DNA from 4 places in the Pseudomonas sp. GW821-FHT03E01 genome. Region 1 is predicted to be linked to each of the others. Evidence: predicted binding sites of a transcription regulator. Region 1 holds the regulator's gene; each other region holds the start of a gene.
The links. The regulator FliA, encoded in region 1, starts transcription of late flagellar genes. The targets are predictions, from matches to a motif close to CTAAAGTTTNNNNNNNNNNNGCCGNTAA.
Positions count from the first base shown of each region.

Region 2: the regulator FliA is predicted to act here: its motif matches at 3,132-3,159, upstream of AC07VO_RS29525 (methyl-accepting chemotaxis protein).
Region 3: the regulator FliA is predicted to act here: its motif matches at 2,563-2,590, upstream of AC07VO_RS07780 (methyl-accepting chemotaxis protein).
Region 4: the regulator FliA is predicted to act here: its motif matches at 2,649-2,676, upstream of AC07VO_RS27755 (methyl-accepting chemotaxis protein).

Region 1 covers NZ_JBWKUI010000011.1:151,323-156,015, reverse strand. Annotated here, with positions in the region: gene AC07VO_RS19540 (chemotaxis protein CheA) at 1-1,278, opposite strand, end outside; gene AC07VO_RS19535 (protein phosphatase CheZ) at 1,316-2,104, opposite strand; gene AC07VO_RS19530 (chemotaxis response regulator CheY) at 2,126-2,497, opposite strand; gene fliA (RNA polymerase sigma factor FliA) at 2,665-3,405, opposite strand; gene fleN (flagellar synthesis regulator FleN) at 3,402-4,232, opposite strand; gene flhF (flagellar biosynthesis GTPase FlhF) at 4,349-4,693, opposite strand, start outside.
Region 2 covers NZ_JBWKUI010000028.1:26,503-31,195, forward strand. Annotated here, with positions in the region: gene AC07VO_RS29510 (MFS transporter) at 1-559, opposite strand, end outside; gene AC07VO_RS29515 (PA4780 family RIO1-like protein kinase) at 632-1,525, opposite strand; partial or broken gene AC07VO_RS29520 (cache domain-containing protein) at 2,126-3,058, shown strand; gene AC07VO_RS29525 (methyl-accepting chemotaxis protein) at 3,188-3,916, shown strand; gene AC07VO_RS29530 (AraC family transcriptional regulator) at 4,096-4,693, opposite strand, start outside.
Region 3 covers NZ_JBWKUI010000004.1:36-4,728, forward strand. Annotated here, with positions in the region: gene AC07VO_RS07770 (NorM family multidrug efflux MATE transporter) at 37-1,434, opposite strand; gene AC07VO_RS07775 (LysR substrate-binding domain-containing protein) at 1,592-2,512, shown strand; gene AC07VO_RS07780 (methyl-accepting chemotaxis protein) at 2,698-4,674, shown strand.
Region 4 covers NZ_JBWKUI010000022.1:1,073-5,765, reverse strand. Annotated here, with positions in the region: gene AC07VO_RS27765 (GAF domain-containing sensor histidine kinase) at 1-235, shown strand, start outside; gene AC07VO_RS27760 (hypothetical protein) at 252-614, opposite strand; gene AC07VO_RS27755 (methyl-accepting chemotaxis protein) at 909-2,534, opposite strand; gene AC07VO_RS27750 (transporter) at 2,810-3,832, shown strand; gene AC07VO_RS27745 (inorganic phosphate transporter) at 4,102-4,693, shown strand, end outside.

The DNA.
Region 1 (4,693 bases):
CATGACCGCGGTTTGCAGGTCGGCCGTGACCACGTCGAGGTTCGACACGGCCTTGGACATGGCTTCGTCGCCGCTGTTGAGGCCCAGACGAACCAGGCGGTTACGAACCAGTACCAGCTCGCCGACCATGTTCATGATTTCGTCGAGACGCGCGGTGTCGACCCGCACGGTGGTCTCGGCTTCGCTGGTTGGCTTTTCCGCGGGCGGCGCGGCCGGGGCACGAGCAGGAGCCGGCGCTGCGGCGGCAGCAGGCTTCGGTGCTTCTGCTTTGGGCTCGGGGGCTTTTGGCTCGGGTGCCTTGGCCACAGGTGCTGGTGCCTTGGCAACCGGAGTCGCTACCGAAGCAACAGCAGACGCAGTGCCCACTTCAGTGAACTTGCCCTTGCCATGCAATTCGTCGAGCAGCGATTCGAATTCATGATCGGAGATCAGATCGCTACCGGCCGCAGCGGCGGTTGGCGCAGCCGGGGCTGGCGCCGAAGCGATTGCCGATTCCAGCGCATCGACCGCAAAGTTGCCTTTGCCGTGCAACTGGTCGAGCAGTGCTTCGAACTCGTCGTCGGTGATGTCGGAGCTGTCGCCGGCGGCTTTCGGAGCAGCCGGAGCAGCAGGCGCAGCGGCTACTGCATCGGCGGCGAACTGGCCTTTGCCGTGCAATTGATCGAGCAACGACTCGAACTCGGCATCGGTGATTTCGTCACTAGCGGCTGCATCGGCGGCAGGCTGCGAAACAGGCTGCGCAGCCGCTACGGGCGCCTCGGCCTGGGCCTTGACGGCGTTCAGCGAGTCCAGCAGTTGTTCGAATTCGTTATCGGTAATGTCGCCCGATTCGCTTTCGGCGACCGGTGCTTCAACCACTTCAGCGACCGGCGCCGGTGCAGCTTCCATTTGCGGCTCGGCCAGACGGGCCAGCGCCGCGAGTAATTCAGGCGTGGCAGCCGTGATCGGGCTGCGTTCGCGGACTTCGCTGAACATGCTGTTCACCGCGTCCAGCGCTTCGAGAACCACGTCCATCAGTTCCGAGTCGACGCGACGCTCACCCTTGCGCAGGATGTCGAACACGTTCTCGGCGATGTGACAGCACTCCACCAGCTCGTTGAGCTGGAGGAAGCCGGCGCCCCCTTTTACAGTGTGAAAACCGCGAAAAATTGCATTGAGCAAGTCCGCATCATCAGGTCGGCTTTCCAGCTCGACCAGCTGCTCGGACAGTTGCTCTAGAATCTCGCCGGCCTCAACCAGGAAATCCTGAAGGATCTCTTCATCGGCGCCGAAGCTCATTAAGGGGGTGCTCCTACAGGTCTAAAAACCCAGAAAACTAAAATCCAAGACTGGATAACAAATCGTCCACATCGTCCTGACCGGACACAACGTCTTCTCTTTTATCGGCATGAATCTGCGGACCTTCACCCTGAGAGAGATGTTTTTGTGGATCTTTTTCAGCAAGCATCGCCTCACGGTCGTGTTCGATACCCGCAAAGCGGTCTACGTGACTGGCCATGAGCACGAGCTTGAGCAGATTGCTTTCAACTTCGGTGACCAATTGGGTCACACGCTTGATCACCTGACCGGTGAGGTCCTGGTAATCCTGGGCCAGCAGAATGTCGTTGAGGTTGCTCGACACGACGCGGTTGTCTTCACTGCTGCGTGTCAGGAAACCATCGACCCGCCGGGCCAGTTCGCGGAACTCTTCAGCCCCGACTTCGCGACGCATGAACCGTCCCCAATCCGTGCTCAGCGCCTGGGCTTCATCGCTCAGGCTGTTGATCAGCGGCGTGGCGTTTTCCACCAGGTCCATGGTGCGGTTGGCCGCGGCCTCGGTCAGCTTGACCACATAGGACAGGCGCTCGGTGGCATCCGTGATCTGAGACACTTCCTCGGCTTGCGGCATGTGCGGGTCAATCTGGAAATTGACGATCGCGCTATGCAGCTCGCGGGTGAGCTTGCCCACTTCCTGATACAGGCCGCGGTCACGGGTCTGGTTGAGCTCATGGATCAGTTGCACAGCGTCGCCAAACTTGCCTTTTTCAAGGCTGTCGACCAGTTCGACCGCGTGTTTTTTCAGGGTCGACTCAAAATCGCCCTGTGAAGATTCGTTATGCTCCATAGCTCCCCCGTGCGCAGTACATCAGCCGATGCGTTCGAAAATCTTCTCGATTTTTTCTTTCAACGCCTGGGCTGTGAAGGGTTTGACCACATAGCCGTTAACACCGGCCTGGGCCGCTTCGATGATTTGCTCGCGCTTGGCTTCGGCGGTCACCATCAGCACCGGCAGGTGCTTGAGCCTTTCATCGGCGCGCACCGCACGAAGCAGGTCGATGCCGGTCATACCGGGCATGTTCCAGTCGGTAACCAGAAAATCGAAGTTACCGCTTTGCAGCATCGGCAACCCGGTCAGCCCGTCATCGGCTTCGGCGGTGTTGGTGAACCCAAGGTCACGCAACAGGTTTTTTATGATCCGCCGCATCGTTGAGAAGTCATCAACGATGAGGATTTTCATGTTCTTGTCCAATTCGACCTCCAAGCAGTCTTAAACGCGCCCAGCACCTGGACGCGCCATTTCAATCAATCCGGCAAAGCACTCAATGACTGTCTGGAGCACAACAGATCGAGACCGGTACGGTTCAACACCACACCAGCTCCATTCGCAGTGTCCCCACACTGCCTTCAGCGCGCTCGCCACTCCCCCAAACGCCCCCGCAAACGGGCCGCGCACTGGCTGTGTAACTGGCTGACCCGCGACTCGCTGACCCCCAGGACCTCACCGATTTCCTTGAGATTCAACTCTTCGTCGTAGTACAGCGCCAACACCAGTCGCTCACGCTCCGGCAAATTGGCAATCGCGTCCGCCAGCGCCGCCTGGAAGCGTTCATCTTCCAGATCGCGTGACGGCTCGAGATGAGCACTCGCGCCATCCTCATGCAGCCCTTCGTGTTCGCCGTCCTGCAACAGATCGTCGAAACTGAATAACCGGCTGCCCAGGGTGTCGTTCAAAATCCCGTAATAATCGTCGAGACTCAATTGGAGTTCGGCCGCAACTTCGTGATCTTTAGCGTCACGGCCGGTTTTAGCTTCAATCGAGCGAATCGCGTCGCTGACCATGCGGGTATTGCGGTGGACCGAACGTGGCGCCCAGTCCCCCTTGCGCACTTCATCGAGCATCGCGCCGCGGATTCGAATGCCCGCGTACGTCTCGAAACTCGCGCCTTTGCTGGCGTCGTATTTGGTTGATACTTCAAGCAGGCCGATCATCCCGGCCTGGATCAGGTCTTCGACCTGGACACTGGCCGGCAGACGCGCCAGCAAGTGGTAGGCAATGCGTTTGACCAGTGGCGCGTAACGCTCGATCAGCTCGTACTGCGCGTCACGTGCCGACTGCTTGTAGAGGTTGTAACCGCTGGCTGTCATAGCACGGGTCCTGCAGTTTGTTGCACGAGGCGCTCGACGAAAAACTCCAGATGTCCACGAGGGTTGGCCGGCAGTGGCCAGGTATCGACTTTCTGCGCAATGGCCTTGAACGCCAGGGCGCACTTGGAACGCGGAAAGGCTTCATACACCGCGCGTTGCTTCTGCACGGCCTTGCGTACGCTTTCGTCGTAAGGCACTGCGCCGACGTATTGTAAGGCGACGTCGAGGAAGCGATCCGTGACCTTGGTCAACTTGGCGAACAGGTTGCGGCCTTCCTGCGGGCTCTGCGCCATGTTGGCCAGGACGCGGAAGCGGTTCATGCCGTAGTCGCGGTTAAGCAGTTTGATCAGCGCGTAGGCGTCGGTGATCGAGGTCGGTTCGTCGCACACCACCAGCAAGACTTCCTGCGCGGCGCGCACGAAGCTGACTACCGAGTCACCAATGCCCGCAGCGGTGTCGATCACCAATACGTCGAGGTTGTCGCCGATATCACTGAACGCCTGGATCAGGCCGGCATGCTGGGCCGGGCTCAGATGAACCATGCTCTGGGTGCCGGAGGCGGCCGGGACGATGCGGATACCGCCAGGCCCTTGCAACAGCACGTCGCGCAGCTCACAGCGGCCTTCGATCACGTCGGCCAGCGTGCGTTTGGGTGTCAGTCCCAACAGAACGTCGACGTTCGCCAGCCCCAGATCGGCATCCAGCAGCATGACGCGCCGGCCGAGCTCAGCTAGAGCCAGGGACAAGTTCACTGACACGTTAGTCTTCCCGACGCCACCTTTGCCGCCGGTCACCGCGATCACCTGTACGGGATGCATGCTGCCCATGTTATTTCTTTACCTTGTCTTACTTAGACGGAGGCCACATTACTGGCTGCGCGTTCACCATCGGAACAATGCATGGCAGACCATCGATGTAGGTACAAAAAATGTTCATTAACACCTCAGCCAACCTGCTTGGTCGGGCTGTGGTAAATATCAGCGAACATGTCAGCCATGGCTTCTTCGCTGGGTTCTTCCTGCATTTGTACGCTAACGGCGCGGCTGACCAACTGATGACGACGTGGCAGATGCAAATCATCCGGAATCCGTGGACCATCGGTCAGGTAAGCCACCGGCAACTCATGACTGATCGCCAGGCTCAACACCTCGCCCAGACTTGCCGTTTCATCCAGTTTAGTCAGGATGCAGCCGGCGAGGCCGCAGCGTTTGTAACTGTGATAAGCGGCAGTTAGAACCTGTTTCTGGCTGGTGGTTGCCAGGACCAGATAATTTTTTGATTTGATGCC
Region 2 (4,693 bases), on a different contig from region 1:
ACCGCAGTGGCACAATCAGCAGCGCTGCCAGCAGGTACGTGACCACGTTCAATGCAAATACTGTTTCAAAGCCAAATCCCGCCACCAACAACCCGGCCACCAGACTCCCGCTGACCATCGCCGCAGACGACGCTGAGGTTATCCAGGCGTTGGTCTTGAGTAATTGCGCCTCTTCGATCAGGTGCGGCAATTGGCTGTTGAGGCCGATGGCGAACATCGAATTACCAAACCCCAGGCCGAACGCGATCAGCGGCAATAGCAACGCTTGTTGGCTGACCGGCAGCACCAGCAGCACCAGCAGCAGACCCAGCAAACCGGCACGCAGCAGATCGAAGGCAATCAGCGGCAGGCGCCCGGCCCAGCGGCGATAGAACCGGGTGCCGATCAGGCTGGCCAGGATACCCCCGGCGACACGGCTGGCGAGGAAGATGCCGACGCTCATGGCGCTATTGCTGAGCAGGTAGACGTAGGTAGCCAGGGCGACCATGTTGAGGAAAGCGCCGAAGTCCGAAATCAGCCGGGCGGCGATGATCAACTGAGCATTGCGGATGGAGTTCACATTCAGTCCTTGAGTGTGCGGGGTATTGCTGGTGTAAAAAACCCGGCCAAAGCCGGGTTTTGGGTCAACCGATCACTGCATCCACGGCGGAGGCGGTTCTTCGGCTTTGCTCGGTGGCGCATCGTCCGCCGCCCGAATCGCTTGGCGACGCTCTTCGTCGAGACGGGCCGCCTCGATCTCGCGCATGATCCCGCCGACGTCCGCCAGTTCTTCCGGCTCGTCGAACTCGCCGGTCAACACGCTGGCCGGGTGCAAGGTGCCGGCTTCGTACAATGCCCACATTTCCTTGGCGTACCGGGTGCGTTTCAACTCCGGCGCGAAGCGACCGAAGTACGACGCCATGTTGCCCACATCCCGCTCAAGCATGCTGAACGCGTGGTTGTTGCCCGCCGCATCCACTGCTTGCGGCAGATCGATGATGACCGGGCCGGTCGGCGTCAGCAGCACATTGAACTCGGACAGGTCACCGTGCACCAGACCGGTACACAACATCAGCACGATTTGCGAAATCAGATAGGCGTGATATTCGCGTGCCTGATCCGGCTCCAGCACCACATCGTTCAGACGCGGCGCGGCATCGCCGTACTCGTCGGCCACCAGCTCCATCAGCAGCACGCCTTCGAGGAAGTCGTACGGCTTGGGCACCCGCACCCCGGCACTGGCCAGGCGGAACAGCGCCGCCACTTCGGCGTTCTGCCAGGCGTCTTCGGTTTCCTTGCGGCCAAACTTGGAGCCCTTGGCCATTGCGCGAGCCTGCCGGCTGTTGCGCACCTTGCGACCTTCCTGATACTCGGCCGCCTGACGAAAACTGCGTTTGTTCGCCTCCTTGTAGACCTTGGCACAACGCAGCTCGTTGCCGCAGCGCACCACATAAACAGCTGCTTCTTTACCACTCATGAGTGGGCGCAGCACCTCGTCGACCAGACCGTCCTCGATCAGGGGTTCAATGCGTTTTGGAGTCTTCATCAGCTTTTATTGTGGGTCCTTTATTACCAAACACGCGAAAGTCATTCGTTATACGGCAATCCTCTCATTCGGGGGAGGGGTTGCCGACCTATGAACGTTCCCATGAACATCAAGAAGCACACAATGTGCCGGATTAATCAGGCAAAACTCATCGACCGCCCCGGATCATAGCTGAGCGAGAACCACTTGTTGACGACGGAGTGCCAAGGTATTTGCGACAGAATCTAACCTCGATCCCTGGCGTTCGCAGGATTTTTCTCAAAAGACCTCAATTTCCCCGCGCTTCAGCCGAAGTCATTAGAGAGAAAAGGAATTGTCTGACAATCGCCTCAACAACAATCAAGAAGGCGCGCTCAAGGATCGGGGCGTATCAAACGTTTTCGGCTGCCAATAATCCGCGAGTCATCAGTACTGCGTGGGCCTACAAGAAAAACTGGAGCGCGGATGAACATCAAACAGAAGTTGACCTGGGCGTTTGCAATCATCGCCTGCTTGCCCGTGGTGCTGGTCGCCACCCTCGTCGTGCTGAACTTGCGCAGTGATGCCAAGGACAATTTTGTCGACGGCAGTGGCCGCGAGATTCGTCAGGTCAGCAATGCCATGCAACTGTTCTTTGATGGCATCAGCCAGAACGTTGACTACCTGGCCACCCAACCGCTGATCAAGAACTCCGACGACAGCCTCAAGACCTACATGAGTGCCAACGCCGAGAGCATTCCCCAAGGCGAAATGGACAAGAAGGTCTTCGCCCTCCTCCAGGACCTGGGCAACAGCCACCCGGCCTACGCCTACGCGATTCTCGGGACGGCGGCGGGCGGTTACGTGTCCTGGCCGGACGATGCGAAGCTGAGCAATTACGACCCGCGCCAGCGCCCTTGGTACAAGGCGGCCCAGGCCAAGCCGGGCAAGCCGCTTCGCACCGAGGCCTATTACTGGGCCCAGGATGACGCGACCTACGTCAGCACCGTGCGCACCATCGATAACAAACTGGGCAGCAATGGCGGCGTGGTCAGCATCGACGTGACGCTCAAGCAGCTCACTGAAATCGTCAAACAGATCAAACTCGGCGAAACCGGCTACCTGATGCTGGTGGAAAACACAGGCACCATACTGGTCGATCCCAAGCAGCCGGAACACAATTTCAAAGCACTGAGCAGCCTCGGCGACGGTTACGCGCAACTCGGCAAGGCCGGCAAAGGGCTGGTAGAGGTTGAGCTCAATGGCGAGCGCTACATGGCCAACGTCTGGCCGTCGGAGCAACTGGGCTGGACCTTTATCGGCCTGATCAAGCAGACCGACGTGATGAGCTCGGCCACTCAACTGACCTGGCTGATCGCGATCATCGCGGCGGTACTGGCGGTGTTCTTCGCCATCGTCGGCGCCAGTTTCGCCAGCCTGATCGTGCGGCCGATCCGCAGCGTGGCCAGCGGTCTGGAAGGCATCGCCCAGGGTGAAGGCGACCTGACCAAGAACCTGCACATCCGTGGCAGCGATGAAACCGCGCAACTGGCCAACTGGTTCAACCAGTTTCTGGCGGCGATCCGCAACCTGATTCAAAGCATCGGCGGCGCCGCGACCAAGATCCTCGCCACCTCCAAGAGTTCGACCCAAGTGTCCAGCGACATGGCCGAAGCCGCCGGGCGTCAGCGTGAAGCGGTGGACATGGTGTCCACGGCGTTCCACGAAATGGTCGCCACCGCCAACGAAGTCGCGCGCTCTTGCAGCCAGGCCGCCGAGTCGGCCGACAGCGGTCAGCGCCAGGCCCGTGAAGGCCAGCAGCAGATCGATGCCGCGGTGAGCAGTGTCGATCGCTTGAGCCAGGAAATCGAACAGTCGGCGCAATCGATGCAACAGCTTGAGCGCGACAGCAACGACATTCAGTCGATCCTCGGGACCATCCGTTCCATCGCCGAACAGACCAACTTGTTGGCCCTGAACGCGGCCATCGAAGCAGCCCGGGCCGGTGAACAGGGTCGTGGCTTTGCGGTGGTGGCGGATGAAGTTCGCGCCCTGGCCAAACGAACTGCCGATTCCACGGCGGAAATCGACGGCCTGCTGGGCAACCTGGCCAAGCGCACCAGTCAGGTAACACAGCAGATGCATGCGAGCCTGGAGGTGTCTCAGCAATCGGTGACCCGCATCGGTGAAGCGCGCAGCAGCTTTGGGCAGATCCGTGAGTCGGTGGATGTGATTCGTGACATGAATACTCAAATCGCCACGGCGGCTGAGGAACAGCATCAGGTGGCCGAGGACATCAATCGGCATATCAGCCAGATTCATGGCGATGCGCAGTTGGTGGCGGAATTGGCAAACTCGGCGCGGCTGGATTCTCAGAGCCTGGCAGGGTTGTCGAATGAGCTGGACGGGTTGGTTCGCCGCTTCAGAACCTGAAGTCACTGATCCAACTGGTCGAAACCGATACCTGTGGCGAGGGAGCTTGTCGGATCGCCGCACCGTCCCGCTCGGCTGCGAAGCAGTCGTAAACCGGCAAACGCGGAATATCTAATGCACCGCGTTGGCTGAATTGGGACCGCTTCGCGCTCCAGCGGGAGCAAGCTCCCTCGCCACAATTACTGCTTGAACAACTCCCCGGGGGTAAACCCGAACAACCCCTTGAACGCCGCAATAAACGCCGACGTCGAGTCATACCCGCAAGACAGCGCGGCATTGGTCACGCTGTCCCCCTCCTCCAGCAAACTCAACGACGACAGCAGCCGCATGCGCTGCCGCCAACTGCGGAAGCTCAACCCGGTCTCGCGCTGAAACAGCCGCATCAGGGTTTTCTCCGACATGCCCAAACGCTCGGCCCATTCCTGCAAGGTCACCGAGCACTCGGGACTTTCGATCAGTTCGTTGCACAAACCCAGCAGTCGCTCATGCCGGGGCAGCGGCAAGGAAAACCCCACCTCCGGCAGACTCGCCAACTGATCGAGCAGCACGCCCACCAATCGCGCCTCCTGACTGTCGCCCTGTGGATACTCCACCGGCAACTGGCAAAAGCGCTTGATCAGCTCCCGCGCCAAAGGCGTGACTTCCAGTACCCGGCAACGCCCGTCCGCCCATTGGCAGTCCTCGCGGCGCACATACAGGCTGCGCATTTCGGCACGCATCGAGGTCACGACCTGATGCTCGAGATCCGCCGGAATCCAGATGCCCCACTGCGGCGGC
Region 3 (4,693 bases), on a different contig from region 1:
CTCCGCCTTCGCGGGCAAGCCTCGCTCCTACAGGGTTTAATCAGGCTGGGTGATTTGGAAGCTCGGCTGCGACGATGGCTCGCGCCGAATCATCCGCGTCATCTTCCACTCAAACGCCAGCGTCAGGCTCACCGCCGCACACGCCAGCCCCAGCGCCAACCCCCACCAGACGCCCGTCGGCCCCCAGTTCAGATGGAAGGCCATCCACCAGGCGGCCGGCGCACCAATCAGCCAATAGCAGCCCAAACCTACCAGGAACGTGGTCTTGGCATCCTTGAGTCCGCGAATGCAGCCCATGGCAATGGTTTGCGTGCCGTCGAACAGCTCGAACCACGCCGCCACCGCCAACAAGCTCACGGCCAGTTCGATGACCGGGCGAAACGCCGGGTCGTTGTGGTCGAGGAACAAGCCGATCAGCTGATTCGGCAGTAGCCAGAAGACCATCGCGAACCCCAGCATCGACACCGCCCCGAAGGCGATCCCGACCCGTCCGGCCAGCCGCGCATCCAGCAATTGCCCGGCGCCGTAATGCTGGCCGATGCGCATGGTGATCGCGTAGGAAAGCCCCGCCGGCACCATGAACGCCACCGAGACGATTTGCAGGGCGATCTGGTGCGCCGCCAGTTGCGTGCTGCCCATGGTGCCCATGCACAGCGCGGCGAAGGCAAACAGGCCGACTTCCACCGCATAGGTGCCGCCAATCGGCAGGCCCAGGCGCCACAATTCCTTCAAGTACTGACGATTGGGCCGCGACAGCCCCTGGCGCAACGGATAAGCGTCATAGGCCGGGTGCCGACGAATGTGCAGCGCGAGCGCCAGCGCCATCAGGTTGGCCACGATCGCTGTGACCAGACCGATGCCCATCAGGCCCATTTTCGGCAGGCCGAACATGCCGGTGATCAACGCATAGTTGAGCAGGAAGTTGGCCACGGTGCCGCCGAGGCTGATGACCATCACCGGCGTCGCCCGGCCGATGGCGCTGGTGAAGCCGCGCAGTGCCATGAAACTCAGGTAGCCGGGCAGGGCGAACGGCAGGATCAACAGAAACTGGCCGGCGGCCTGGACGTTGGTTGCGGTCTGGCCGAACAGCAGCAACACCGGTTTGAGGTTCCACAGCAGCAGACCCGCCACCAGCGCCATCAACCAGGCCAGCCACAAACCGGCCTGGGTCAGCCGCGCTGCGCCGATGATGTCGCCCGCGCCCTGACGAATTGCCACCAGGGTGCCGACCGCCGCGATCACGCCGATGCAGAAGATCGACACGAACGAATACGTCGCCGCGCCCAGACCGCCGCCGGCCAGCGCCTCGGGACTCAGGCGCGCCATCATCAAGGTGTCGGTGAGGACCATCAACATGTGCGCCAACTGCGAGGCAATCAACGGCCCCGCCAGCCGCAGGATGGCCCAGAGTTCAATACGCGCTGGATGCTGCATGATCATCACGCTCGATTGTCAGAGAGAACAGGAAGCGTCGATTCTCGGCGCTCTGCGGGGTTTCCACAAAGGGATAAAAAGGATGGGTAGCATGATTAAAACTCATGCTCGGGACTTTCTGATAAGTTGAGGCAATCGCGCTATAGGAGGTTTCCCAATGTCTCGTCGTCTCCCTCCCTTGTATGCCCTTCGAGCATTCGAAGCGGCGGCGCGGCATAGTTCGTTTACCCGCGCCGCCGAAGAGTTGTCGATCACGCAAAGTGCGGTCAGCCGGCACATTCGTACGCTCGAAGAGCATTTCGCCTGTCGGCTGTTTCATCGCAGCGGGCGCAACCTGCAACTGACCGAATCGGCGCGGCTGATCCTGCCGGGCATTCGCGAAGGCTTCACCGCCCTTGAGCGGGCCTGCAACACCTTGCGCGCCGAAGACGACATCCTGCGCATGAAAGCCCCGTCGACCCTGACCATGCGCTGGCTGTTGGCGCGGCTCAGTCGCTTTCGCCACCTGCGACCGGGGAACGAGGTGCAATTGACCAGCGCCTGGATGGACGTCGATACGGTGGACTTCAACCATGAACCCTTTGACTGCGCCGTCATCCTCAGCAACGGGCATTTTCCACCGGACTGGGAGACGACTTTGCTGTTCCCCGAAGAGTTGATTCCGGTGGGCGCGCCGAATCTGCTGAAGGATCAACCGTGGGACGTTGCGCGCCTGGCCAGCACCGAACTGCTGCACCCGACGCCGGACCGCCGTGACTGGCGCAACTGGCTGGAGCGCATGGGCCTGAGCGATCAGGTCTCGCTCAAGGGCGGGCAGGTGTTCGACACCTTGGAGCTGGGCATGATCGCTGCCGCCCGTGGCTACGGCGTGTCCATGGGTGATTTGCTGATGGTGGCGGAGGATGTCGCGCAGGGACGTCTGAGTTTGCCGTGGCCGACGGCCGTCGCCAGTGGTGAGAATTATTACCTGGTCTGGCCGAAAACCCGCCCGGGAGGTGAACGTTTGCGCCGGCTCAGCGATTTCCTGCAAGGCGAAGTCCGGGCCATGGAATTACCGGATGTCGAACGCCTGGGTTGAATCGATGGAGCCGCTGCGATGGCGGCCTTGAGCCATATCCCCGTTAATCACTCAAGTATTCGGCTTTGCCGCCGAAAATCTGCTGATGGAACCTTCGTACCAGGCTCCACGTTTTCCCCTCTATCAGAAATTTAGCCGAGTGCGACGGGATCAGGATGATCCGGCCCACTGGGTCAGGAGCTGTCATGTCTCAACCTCGTGCTCGGATTGCCTCACAGCTGGGTCTTGCGCTTGCCGTGATACTGGCGATTGTCATCAGCGGCAGCACCGTGTTTGCCCTGCGCTCGCTGGACGCCGCCAACCTCGCCACCCGCGAAGAGCACCTGGCCAGCGAGGCGCGGCTGCTGGCCGATCAGCTGAGCACGTTCCACGGCACGTTGCGTGAGAGTACCCAGCGCCTCAGCGGCCTGTTCGAGAAGCGCTTCAGCGCCGGTTTGAGCGTGCATCCGGATGAGCCGGTGACCGTGGCGGGCGTGCAGACCCCGGGCCTGCACCTGGGTGGCGAAGTGTTGAACAACAACTTCAAGGAAGTGGATGAGTTCAAGCAAATGACTGCCGGCGTTGCGACGCTGTTCGTGCGCAGTGGCGAAGACTTCATCCGGGTCAGCACGTCCCTGAGCAAACAGGACGGCACCCGGGCCATCGGCACATTGCTGGATCACGCTCACCCGGCTTATGCGCGCTTGATGGCCGGGCAGAGCTACGTCGGTCGCGCCTTGCTCTTCGAACGGTCCTACATGACTCAGTACACCCCCGTACGCGACAGCGGCGGTAAGGTGATTGCCGTGCTGTTCGTGGGATTCGATTACACCGACGCCCAGAACGCCCAGTTCGAAAACCTCAAGCGCTTCCGCATCGGCCAGACCGGCTCCCTGGCGTTGCTCGATGAGCAGAACAAATGGCTGGTGCCGATCGCCGGTGTGCAAGCATTGGACGTGGCCGTCCCGGCCATCGTCGGTCTGGCCAAGACACCGGGCAAGGGCGATTTCTGGAGCGACAAGTCGCAAGACTTCTACAGCATTGCCGTGCCGTTCGAAGGCGGCCCATGGTCGGTGGTGGCGAGCATGCCGAAAGCGGAAATCCGCGCGGTGACCTGGAGCGTCGGCATTCGCCTGGCCATCGGCAGCCTGTTGGCGATGTTGCTGGCGGTGGGTTCGGCGGTCTGGTTGTTGCGCAGCAAACTGGCGCCGCTGGGGGATCTGGTGCGTCAGGCCGAAGCCTTGGGTGCCGGTGATTTGAGCGTGCGCCTGAACGTGTCGAGCAACGACGAAATCGGTCAGTTGGCCCGCGCTTTCAACCAGATGAGCCAGGCCTTGTCGACCATGGTCGAGCACATTCGTAGAGCCTCGGAAGAGGTCAACAGCCGCGCCCAGGCGTTGTCCGGTCTGTCTGGCGGTGCCTATGAAGGGATGGAGCAGCAGTCCGGCGAAATCACCAGCATGGCCGGCGCCGTGGAAGAATTCAGCGCCACCTCGCTGAACATCGCCGACAACATGGGCAACACCCAGCGCCTGGCGCAGGAAAACGCACAGCAAACCCAGATCGGTCGTACGTCGATGGACGAAGCGTCCTCATCCCTGGAGCAAATCGCCGGTGCGCTGAACAGCACCGCGACGGTAATCAACACCTTGGGTCAGCGCTCCCAGGAAATCGGCGGCATCGTCGGGGTGATCACCGCGATCGCCGAGCAAACCAATTTGCTGGCGCTCAACGCTGCCATCGAAGCCGCCCGTGCCGGTGAACAAGGTCGTGGGTTTGCGGTGGTGGCCGATGAGGTGCGCAACCTGGCTTCACGCACTCGCCAGGCCACTGACGAAATTTCCGGGATGATCCAAAGTATCCAGCAGGAAACCGGCAACGCGATCAGCACCATGGAGCAGGGTAACGTGCTGATGCAGGAAGGCTTGTCGCGCAACGCCAACGTCGCCTCAGCCCTGGCGCGAATCGATGAGCAAAGTCGCTCGGCCGGTCAGCAATTCGCCGCCATCACCACCGCGACCCAGGAGCAAAGCAGCACCGCGACCTTGCTCAGCAGCAACCTGCAAAGCATTGCCTTGGCGAACAGTGAGCAGCGGGAAGTGGTGTCGAACCTGGCGGTGACTGCCAAAGAGCTGGAGAAGCTCGCGGCGGACTTGCGGCATGAGGTTGACCGGTTCCGCTAAGGCACCTCCGAAACAGCCA
Region 4 (4,693 bases), on a different contig from region 1:
CAACGAAGGGCACTTCATATTGAGCGTGAAAAACCACGGGCTGATTGCCGAGGATGCGCTGCAGCATCTGTTCCAGCCCTACTCGCGACCGACCGGCGGAACACCGCAGGCCGGCCTCGGGTTGGGGTTGTACATTGCCAATCAGATTGCGCTGGCCCATGGGGGGCAGCTTGATGTGAAATCGACGCAGTCCCATGGAACGGCGTTCATATTCACGTTGCCTTTGACGCGGTGACGACAGCCTCAATGTCTTAGACCGCGTTAGCGTGACTCACGGACGATTGGCTGTTAAACATCTCGACCTTGGCACGGAAAGAACTTGAGGTGGAGGTCGATCCATCCAGATGCTTGATCGTGTAGTAAGCCTCCGCAGCGACAGCCACCTGACTCAGCGCTCCTTTGTCCAAAGGAATGTGTATGGGAAAGAAATCACCTTGTCGATATTTGTGATAAGCAACCTCCACGTTGCCAAACTTCACGAAGATTTCTTCGCCCTCTACAAATTCTTCCCTTGCCGGGATGATTGCTTTCGGAATCACTGGGTCTGCTTCATCGACGAAAAAAATGATCGACTGTCCACCGACAACAGTCATAGGGTTCAATGTTTCGGTCATCGCAATGCTCCTTGTGAAAGTACTGGCACAGGTTCAGTTTGAGTAGGCGCGCCAAGGGATATCTAGCGCCGCGAGAAAAAAACTGTCTACTGTCAGAAATAACAGGTACCGCTGAAATCGGGCGTCTTGGTTGCAAGTACCCGATCAACGGCACACCGACCTTAACAAGGTGTACAGCTGTAATGCTTAAGGATCAGGCCGAGGTGCTGACCACCGAATCCGCCGTACTGCCACCTTCATCCTGCAACGCCTGTGTACCGACTCGGTAACCGATTCGATACACAATCCATTTCACTAGGCGCTCAACCGCGCCGTTACCTCATTCAATTGCCCCGACAGCCCATGCAGGTTGTGGCTGGCCGCTTCGGTGCGCTGCACGTTGTCCAGGTTGGTGCTGGCGATGCTGGTGATTTCGGTGAGGTTGCGCGAGATGTCTTCGGCCACTGAAGTCTGTTCTTCTGCGGCGGTGGCGATCTGGCGGTTCATGTCGCGAATGGCTTCCACGGCATGGGTGATCCGCTCGAGCATGGCGCCGGCCTGGGTCACTTGCTCGACGCTTTGCTCGCTGCGCGACTGGCCGCTTTCGATGGCCTGGGCCGCGTCCACCGCACCGGTTTGCACGGTTTGAATGATCTGGTTGATCTCGATGATCGACGCCGCCGTGCGCTGGGCCAGGCTGCGTACTTCATCAGCGACCACCGCAAAACCGCGCCCGGCTTCACCGGCACGGGCCGCTTCGATTGCCGCGTTGAGCGCCAGCAGGTTGGTCTGTTCGGCAATGCCGCGAATCACTTCCAGCACCTTTCCGATGCGCCCGCTGTCTTCTTCCAGACGACGGATGACCGTGGCGGTGTTGGCGATTTCGCCACGCATTTGGGTGATGGTGTGAATGGTGCCCTGCATGACCTTCTCGCCTTGCTGGGCGGACTGGTCGGCATCGTCGGCCGCACGTGCCGCTTCGGCGGCGTGGCGCGCGACTTCTTGCGCGGTGGCGGACATTTCGTTCATCGCCGTGGCCACCTGATCGGTGCGATTGAACTGCTCGTTGGTGCCGCTGGCCATAAGGCCGGCAATCGAGTTCAGCTCACCGCTGGCACTGTCCAGGTCCGACGCGCTGCGCTGCAAACGACTGAAGGTTTCGGCGAGGAAATCGCGCAAGGTGTTGGCGGCCCTGGCCAGGTTGCCCAACTCGTCCTGACGGGTGCTGGCCACGCGCTCGGCGAACCGGCCCTGACTGAGTTGCGCCACGTAGTCGATCAGTTTGCGGATCGGCTCTACCAGGTTGCGATTGACCAGCCACAGACTCAACAAACCAATCAGCAGGCCCGACACCAGCATCACCGCGAGCCCCGACAACACCGTCTGATCGGCACTGGCACTGATCAATTTCGATTGTTCGACACTCTGCTTGCGCAGTTCGCCGACCAGTTCATTCATCTGCTCGCTGGCGGCGCGGTCCACGCCCTTGACCGCATTGTCGCCGGCCGCTGGGTCGGCACCGGCCGCCACGTAGGCATCACGGCCCTTCTGATACGCCGCACCTAATACACGATGCTCCTCACGCAGGCGTTCGATGCGGGTCTTGAGTTGCGGCTCCATACCCTTCTGCCCCGCCAGTTCACCAAGGATACCCTGCACATTGCGCTGACCCTCCTCGAACTGCTTCCAGTATTTGTCCAGGTCCGCGGGTTGCTTGCCGCGCAGCAGGACGTTTTTCCACTCCTGAACCTGCACCTTGAATTGCAGGTTGGCTTCATCGATCAGTTGCGAGGTGTGCAACGGGCCTTCGATCAGGTTCGCGTAGTTCTGAACGCCGTTGGACAAAAAGTGAAAGCAGGCCAAAGCGATCAACAACATCGCCAACAGGCTGCCGCTCAACAGGGCGAGAATTTGTGCTCGAAGGGACTTTTGTAAAGACATCGGGAAGTACTCGAAACAGGAATGAGGCACGCGGATGAAGGCGTGAAAAGTATCCGGACATCCCTGTCTGCCACGTTGGCCCTTGGCCGAAGGCGCGCAAACGTAACCCAAGCGTGATCGGCGTTCCAGAGCGGTTCTTGAGGAAAATCCGACCATCGGTATCGCAATCGTTTGCGTACACCTTGCCGTCACAAAACCGTCATGAGCGCTTGCAATGATGAGGCTCAAGTGAACCTGTGAAACCCGCGACAGGCGCCTCCCCGCAGCGAGACTTCATGAACCACAGCATTGATCAACGCCATCGCGATTCCGACCTGTTCGGCCTGCTTTACGGTTTCAGTTTTCGCCCCGGCGAGCGCGGTCGAGAGATCGATTCGGCCAAGGCACTGCACTGCCTGCAACAACTGGACGACAGTGATGAGTTTCTCTGGCTGCACCTGAACCTGGCCCATGCGGCGTGCGAGCGCTGGATGAAAAGCCATCTGGAATTGCCCGACGAGTTTTTCGAAGCCTTGCACGAGGGGTCGCGTTCGACGCGCATCGAGCATGTCGATTCGGCGTTGCTGGCGGTGGTCAACGATGTGGTGTTCAACCTCAGTAGCATGGTTTCCTCGGATGTCTCGACGCTGTGGGTCTGCGCCCGCAGTCGGCTGATCATCAGCGCGCGCCTGCAACCGCTGCACTCGGTGGACAAGCTGCGCTCTTCGGTGAAGGCCGGTGAATGCTTTCGCTCACCGCTGGAATTGCTGGTGCATTTGCTGCGTGATCAGGGCGAAGTGCTGACGCAGATCGTGCGCAAGACCAGCCTCAGTGTCGATCAGATCGAAGATGAATTGCTGTCGTCGCGCCTGTCCACCAACCGCGCCGAACTGGGCGCCAACCGCCGGGTGCTGGTGCGCCTGCAACGGTTGCTGGCGCTGGAGCCGGGCTCGTTGCTGCGCCTGCTCAATCGTCCGCCGCAATGGTTGCAGAAGGAGGACGTCAAGGAGCTGCGCAAATCCACCGAGGAGTTTGCGCTGATCATCAACGACCTCACAGCCCTCGGTGAGCGGATCAAGCTGTTGCAGGAAGAAATCGCCGCCAACCTCAACGAACAGAGCAACCGCACGCTGTTCACCCTGACCGTGGTCACGGTGTTGGCGCTGCCGATCAACATCATTGCCGGTTTCTTCGGCATGAACGTCGGCGGGGTGCCGCTTGCCGGGGATCCGGAGGGGTTCTGGATTCTGGTGGCACTGGTGGCGACGTTTACCCTGATTGCCGGGCGCTGGGCGTTTCGTAAGCGGCGCGATTATTAAACCGCCCATCATCACCGATACCTTGTGGCGAGGGAGCTTGCTCCCGCTGGGCTGCGCAGCGGACCCTATCCGGTTTATTCATTCAAACAGAATTCTCTGGTTTTACGACTGCTTCGCAGCCGAACGGGAGCAAGCTCCCTCGCCACAGGTATTTGCCTGCCTTAGCATCCGGCATCACAAAAAAACCAAACACTGACCCAGCGCAGTCTCACTGTAATATTTAGCAACGATCATGGCCGATACTCCTTCTCTGCTCAGGATTGTCCGGCATGGCTACGCCTTCCTTCACCGCCGCCTCCCAGGCGCCCGCCAGCGGCGCCAGGCCGCAGTTCGATAAAAAACCCGGCCTGCTCACCTTCGTGATGTTCTTTGCCGTGCTGGGCAGCGGGCTGTTGTTCACCGCCTACAGCCTGATGCACGACATGAGCGAACTCGGCACGGTGGTCACCACCTGGACGCCGTTTCTGCTGTTGGGCGTGGCACTGCTGATTGCCTTGGGCTTTGAGTTCGTCAATGGTTTTCACGACACCGCCAACGCCGTGGCGACGGTGATTTACACCCACTCCTTGCCACCGAATTTCGCCGTGGCCTGGTCCGGGTTCTTCAACTTCCTGGGGGTGTTGCTGTCGAGCGGCGCGGTGGCGTTCGGCATCATCGCCCTGTTGCCGGTGGAGCTGATTCTGCAGGTCGGCTCCTCTGCCGGTTTCGCGATGATCTTCGCCCTGTTGATCGCCGCCATTCTGTGGAACCTCGGCACCTGGTGGCTGGGTTTGCCGGCTTCTTCGTCGCACACCCTGATCGGCTCGATCATCGGTGTCGGTGTAGCCAATGCCTTGATGCACGGCCGCGACGGCACCAGTG